Regions from separate parts of the Kinneretia sp. DJ1R-11 genome, predicted to be linked through region 1. Evidence: predicted binding sites of a transcription regulator. Region 1 holds the regulator's gene; the other holds the start of a gene.
The links. Region 1 encodes FNR, which switches genes on or off when oxygen is low (the NO sensors DNR and NnrR bind a similar motif). Its sites were predicted from a motif close to TTGATNNNNATCAA; they were not measured.
Positions count from the first base shown of each region.

Region 2: LNV23_RS22455 (oleate hydratase) is a predicted target of FNR. The motif match lies at 1,371-1,384, and genes of this name have one in related genera.

Region 1 is NZ_JAJIRR010000004.1:20,727-24,130, reverse strand. Features, by position in the region: gene ccoG (cytochrome c oxidase accessory protein CcoG) at 1-731, shown strand, start outside; gene LNV23_RS08915 (hypothetical protein) at 769-1,023, shown strand; gene LNV23_RS08910 (hypothetical protein) at 1,025-1,327, shown strand; gene fnr (fumarate/nitrate reduction transcriptional regulator Fnr) at 1,415-2,149, opposite strand; gene hemN (oxygen-independent coproporphyrinogen III oxidase) at 2,332-3,404, shown strand, end outside.
Region 2 is NZ_JAJIRR010000019.1:43,189-46,592, reverse strand. Features, by position in the region: gene LNV23_RS22455 (oleate hydratase) at 1-1,226, opposite strand, end outside; gene LNV23_RS22450 (Crp/Fnr family transcriptional regulator) at 1,529-2,101, opposite strand; gene LNV23_RS22445 (calcium:cation antiporter) at 2,158-3,270, opposite strand; gene LNV23_RS22440 (magnesium transporter CorA family protein) at 3,337-3,404, opposite strand, start outside.

The DNA of each region.
Region 1 (3,404 bases):
CCGAGCGCGGCGAGCCGCGCGGTTCGCGCAGCAAGAAATCCAGCGTGGACGAGGTCAAGGCGGCCGGACTGGGTTCCTGCATCGACTGCACCTTGTGTGTGCAGGTTTGCCCCACTGGCATCGACATTCGCCAAGGCCTGCAGTACGAATGCATCGGCTGCGCCGCCTGCATCGACGTCTGCGACGGCGTGATGGACAAGATGAACTACCCGCGTGGCCTGATCCGCTACGACACCCAAAACGGCCTGCAGCAGCATTTGAGCCCGGCTCAGAAGCTGCGCCGCATGTTCCGCCCACGGGTGGTGATCTACACCGTGGTGCTGTTTGTCTTGTGTACAGCCCTGCTGGCCAGCCTGCTGTTCCTGCGCAGCCCCGTCAAGCTCGATGTGGTGCGCGACCGCGGTGTGCTGGCACGCGTGGTGGAAGACGGTTATGTCGAGAACCTCTACCGTCTGCAGGTCATGAACGCGACCGAGCAGACCCATCGCTACCGTGTCACGGTCAGTGGTCTGGAGGGCATCAAGTTGGAGAAGGCGGTCGAGCTGAGCGTGGCGCCGGCCGAGGCGCGCTGGCTGACGCTGTCGGTGCGAGTGCCGCCCGAGACGGCGGCACGTGCCGCCCAAGACCACAAGGGCTCGCATGGCATCGAGTTCCAGTTGCGCAGCCAGGATGGCGGCCAAGCCGGAGCCACCGTGGTGCACGAAAAATCAACCTTTATCGTGCCACGCTGAGCGCCGGCTCGCACAAGCACAGTCAGGAGACATACCCATGAGCCAGAACCTGAATCTCGATGCCCAAGCCCCGCTGGACAAGCCGGCCGGCTGGTGGCGTACCCCCATGATGTGGTTGGTCGTTGGCGGGCCTGCGCTTGTCATCGTCGCCAGTTTCGTGACCTTGAGCCTGGCCATCAGCCACCCCGACCCGGTGCTGGAGGAGAAGTTGGTGGCCAACAAGGCCAGTGGCGCCAAGGCTTTGCTGCCAGCCCGGGAAGCACGCAATCACGCCGCCACCGGCGGACAGTGAAATGGACGGCGCTGAACGCTCCGCCTCGGTCGTCCCCAAGCTCAGCAGCCGTTGGGCCATGGCCGTGGCCTGGCCGGCCTTCTTCATGGCCGGCGTGTTGGAGGCTTTGGTGTTTGCCGTCATTGATCCCAGCGACCTGAGTTGGTTCGGTGCGGAACGCCTGGACTGGTCGCGCCAGGCGGTCTACACCGTCAGCTTCATGATCTTCTGGCTGGTGATCAGCCTCTCGGCCAGCGTCAGCGTCATGCTGGCGACCCTGCCTGATCTGCCGGACGACGCACATCCTCGCGGCTGGCCGCGTTGAACGCCCCGTCAGTTCCAGGCGCCGTGGGGCGCACGATGAAAAAAGGCCTTCGGAAATCCGAAGGCCTTTTGCTTGGGTGTGTCAGTTTCAGCAGTTGCTGTTGTTGACCAGCTTCTGTAGCCCGGCTTGATCGAGGATGCGCAAATGGCGCTGTTTCACTTCGAGCAGGCCTTCCTCTTGGAACTTGGAGAAGGTGCGGCTGACCGTCTCCAGCTTCAGGCCGAGATAACTGCCAATTTCCTCGCGCGTCATGCGCAGCACCAAGGCCGCGGCTGAGAAGCCGCGGGCTTGCAGGCGCTGTGTCAGGTTGAGCAAGAAGGCCGCCAGGCGCTCTTCCGCGCGCATGCTGCCCAGCAGCAGCATCACGCCGTGGTCGCGCACGATCTCGCGGCTCATGATTTTGTGGAATTGGCGCTGAAGGTCGGTGAACTCACGCGACAGCTCTTCAAGTTGCTCGAAGGGGATCACACAGACTTGAGAGTCTTCGAGTGCGACAGCGTCGCAGCTGTGGCGGTCGGTGCTGATGCCGTCCAGGCCCAGCAACTCGCCGGCCATCTGGAAGCCGGTGACCTGATCGCGTCCGTCTTCCGAGGACACGCAGGTCTTGAAGAAGCCGGTGCGCACGGCGTAGAGCGACTGGAATTCATCGCCGCTTCGGAACAAGGTGTCGCCGCGCGCCACAGTGCGGCGTGTGGCGACCAATTGGTCGAGCTGATCCAGGTCGCCCGAGGACAGGCCGACCGGCAGGCACAGCTCGCGCAAATTGCAGCTGGAGCAGGCGACTTTCAGGGGCTCGAACTTGATCGGGACGGTGGCGTTCATCGTGTGCTTTTTCAGGGGTTCAGCCCGCTCGGTTGAGCCGGCTTGCGCTTGTGAGACTTCCAGATTCTTGACGGACATGAGCATGATGCACCTCAAAACTTGGTGCATTGTTGTGCCGTTAAAGCGCGTCGAGCTTGATCCTTGTCAAGTCGCGCAGCCAAAGCCTTGGCAAAGTGCTGGACATGGTACAGAACATTCAAGGCCGCGCGCGCCCGGCCTCCGAGACGATCAATCCTGGCGCAGCCTGCATCAGTGAAGAGTTGCTGCGTCGCTTCGATGTGTCCGGCCCGCGCTACACCTCGTATCCGACGGCCGATCGCTTTGTCGAGGCCTTCACGCTGGAGCAATACCAGCAGGCCCTGGCGCAGCGATCGGGCGGGTCGCAGGTCGGCGGCAACACGCCGCTGTCGCTGTACATCCACATTCCGTTTTGCGAGTCTGTCTGTTACTACTGCGCTTGCAACAAGGTGATTACCAAGCACCATGACCGTGCCACCGAGTACCTGCGGGCCCTGGTCACGGAAATGGATCTGACTCTGGAGCATCTCGGTCGTGGCGCCGCGGTCTCGCAGCTGCATCTGGGGGGCGGTTCACCGACCTTTCTCAGCGATGCCGAGCTGAGTCAGCTGATTGTGGCCTTGCTGGAGCGATTCCGCCTGGCGCCCGGTGCCGAGGTGTCCATCGAGGTCGACCCGCGCACCGTGACGAATGAGCGTCTGGCCCATTTGCGTCAGCTCGGCTTCAACCGCCTGAGCTTTGGCGTGCAGGATTTCGACCCCGAGGTTCAGAAGGCGGTACACCGCCAGCAGAGCTATGAAAGTGTGGCCACGCTGATGACGGCTGCGCGCACGCTGGGTTTCGAATCCACCAATGTGGATCTGATCTACGGCCTGCCGCTGCAGACGCCCGAGTCTTTTGCTCGCACCATTGCTCAGGTCGGCGCGCTCAAGCCCGACCGCATTGCGCTGTACGGCTATGCCCACCTGCCGCAGCGCTTCAAGCCGCAGCGGCGCATCAACGAGGCTGAGCTGCCGGTGGCGGGTGACAAGGTCACCATGCTGGCCGCGGCCATCAGCGGCTTCGAGCAGCATGGCTACAGCTATATCGGCATGGACCACTTTGCACTGGCCACGGATTCCCTGGCCGTCGCAAAGCGCCAGGGGCGGCTACACCGCAATTTCCAGGGCTACAGCACCCAGCCCGATTGCGATCTGATTGCGCTTGGTGTGTCCGCCATCGGCCGGGTAGGTGCCAG
Region 2 (3,404 bases), on a different contig from region 1:
TCGGGGAACAAGGCATAACCCCAGAACACCTGGACATCGGCCGGCTGATTGGCAAAGTGCGGCTGGTGGGCCAGCACGATGGACATCAGCCAGTTCGAATCCTTGAAAGTCACCAGGCCGCCGGTGCCCGGCTCGTTGCCGCTGAAGGCGCGCATCTTGTCGAAGAAGGCCGTGTCCTTGAGCGTGACGGTGAAGGACTCCCACATGGATTCGGCGATGCTGCTGTTGAAGGCCGCCGGATTGCCGAACTCGGGCCGGCCCTGGGCCAGCTTTTCCCACAAGGCCCAGCCCTGGCTGTCCTGCTTGTTCAGCTGCGGCGGCGCGCTGCGCATGGAGCCGAGGCTGGAGGCGTCGGTCATGGAGCCGTTCTGGAAAAACACCAGGTCCTGCGGGCCGAGCTCGATGCGCTCGGCCTGGCCGGCGCGCTGGCAGCAGATCGCGATGACCTGGAACTGGCCTTCGGTCTCGACATGCTCCAGATCGGTGACCTGGCAGTCCATCACGAAGTTCACGCCCTGCTCGCGCAGCCAGGCTTGCAGCGGCCGCACAAAAGAGTCGTACTGGTTGTAGACCGTGCGCTTGACGCCGCCCAGGGTTTCGATGCGCGAGAACTCCATCATGAAGCGGTGCAGATAGCGCTTGAACTCGACGGCGCTGTGCCAGGGCTGAAAAGCAAAGGTGGTGGCCCACATGAACCAAAACTCGGTCTCGAAGAAGGCCGGCGACAGCCAGTCGGTGATGGTGCTGGTGCCCAGTTCTTCTTCGCTGGCATTGGAGAGCTTGAGCAGTTCCAGGCGGTCGTGCATGGAAAAACCCATGGACTCGACCGGCACCTTGGCGCGCTGTCGGTTGACCAGGCGGGCTTGCGAATGGGCCTTGTACTTCTCGTTGAAATCCAGGGTTTCGCCGAGCACGCTCTGGCCCGGGTGTTCCAGCGAGGGGATGGACTTGAACAGGTCCCAGGTGCACTCGTAGTTGTCGGTGGTCAGCATGCGGCCGCCGCGCAGCGAGTAGCCGCGCTCGGCATCGCCGGCACCATCCAGGCTGCCGCCCATCAAGGGCAAGGCCTCCAGGATGTGGATCTGCGCGCCGGGCACGCCGGCGTCGCGGATCATGAAGGCCGCTGCGGCCATGGAGCCGATACCGCCGCCCAGCAGGTAGGCGCGGAAGGATGAATCAATGGGGCGGGTCGATTGAGGTGTGGTCATGGCAAAGCTCGCTTTCATGTCAGGGGTGGCAGCAGATCCTTCAGAAATCCGCTGAACCTCACCGTTCGCCAGGGAACAGGTGATGGCATGGGCGTAGCTTGGCGCCGCGCAGGCGGCTGACAAATGATCCGGATCAATCGGCCCGGGTCGTGTGGCGGGGCTTTGACTTGGGTCAAAGCCGCGTGTTCACAGAGCCCGGTTTTCGTCGCGAGCGCTCGGCAGGCTAGGCGGCAGGAGCTGAAGGACCGGAACGTACTTCCTGTACGTGAGGATGCTGAAGCGAGGGCCAACGACGCATGGCGAGGGCGCAGCAGGAAACCTCAGCTTCGCAGGCGCTTGCGGATGCGGCTCAGGGCCTCGGGCGTCACGCCCAGGTAATGCGCCAGGTCGCGCTGCTGCACCCGCTCGGCCAGGGCCGGCTGGCTGCGCAGAAAGGCCTGGTAGCGCTCGTCGGGCCGCAGGGTCAGCAGCTCGCGCTCACGCTGCTCCTTGCGCACGATGTGCCAGGCCAGCAACTGGCGGATGGCGCGCTGCCAGGCCGGGTGGCGCTCGGTCAGCGCATGCATGGCGGCAAAGTCCACCTGCTCAATTTGGCAATCCTCCAAGGCTACGGCGGCATAGTCGGTCTTGCCGCCGGCCACCAGCACATTGGGACAGGCGAAAAAGTCGCCTTCGCCGATGAAGGACTTGATCCACTCCTCGCCCGCCTCATTGCTGTAGCTGAGCTTGACCATGCCCTGGCGCAGCACATACACAAAAGGCTGCCACTGGCCGATGCTGAACACATCGTCGCCCCGGGCGTAGTGACCCAGGCGGTAGCCGGGCTCCAGCAAGGCCCAGTCAGGCAGGGACGCGCCGGCGGCGCCTTCGAGAAGAAGTCGGGTTTGCTGCATCAATCAGGGAAAGAACCACACAAATCACTCGGCGAGCGCAATCACGCGCCCACCGATCAGGGCACCACGGCCAGGAAACAGAAGACAGCAAACAGCACCAGATGCACGGCACCTTGCAGCACGGTGGCGCGGCCGCTGCCCAGGGTCAGGGTGGCCACCACCACCGTCAGCAGGAACAGCACCATGCTGGTGTTGGACAGGCCCAGCACCAAGGGGTAGGGGAAGAAGAGGGACAGCAGGGCCACGGCCGGGATCGTCAATCCGATGCTGGCCACGCCCGAGCCCAGGGCCAGGTTGAGGCTGGTCTGTAAGCGCTTGCGCAGGGCCGCGCGCACGGCGGCCACGGTCTCCGGCAGCAGCACCAGCAAGGCCACGATCACACCCACCACAGACGGCGGCGCGCCGGCCGCGCGCACGCCGGCCTCAATCCCTGGCGCCAACAGCTTGGCCAGGCCCACCACGCCGACCAGGCAGGCCAGCAGCAGCACGACGCTCCAAGCCGCCACGCCGGCCGAGGGGCGCTCTGCCGCCTGCTCCCCCTCTTCGGTTTCGATGGGCAGGAAGTACTCGCGGTGCCGCACCGTCTGCACAAAGACGAATGCGCCGTAGAGCACCAGGGACACCAAGCCGGCAAACATCAGCTGGGCGGTGGAAAAGGTCGGGCCCGGCGTGCTGGTGGTGAAGCTGGGCAGCACCAGGGTCAGGGTGGCCAGGGCCACCAACACGGCAAGCGTCGGGCTGGTCGCCTCGACACGGAAGGCCAGCACCTTGTGGCGCAGGCCGCCCAGCAGCAGGCACAAACCCACCACCCCGTTGCAGACAATCATCAGGGCCGAGAACACCGTGTCGCGCGCCAGCGCGTTGGAGCTTTCACCACCGGCCAGCATCAGCGACACGATCAGCGCCACCTCGATCACCGTCACCGCCACGGCCAGCACCAGGGAGCCAAACGGTTCACCCACGCGGTGCGCCACCACCTCGGCATGGTGGACGGCTGACAAGACCGCAGCCATCAGCAGCAAGGCCAGGGGCAACATCCACCAACCGGCCACTTCCTGGCCCAGATGGCTGATGCCCCACAGGCCCAGCAAGGCCAGCACAGGCGAAACCAAACACCAGGCCGGCAAGGCCGGCGGCAAGCGAAACGGGGCAGCGGAAATTCGATTCATCGCGCGAGCATAAAGGCTGGTGAATTCACCGCCGGGCGCCCGCCCCTTTCAGGCCGCTGTTCTGGCTCAGCCGGGGCCACTCCGCCAGACCGCCGCAAAGGCCCGCAACTTGTCCCAGGCGCTGAGGCGCTCGT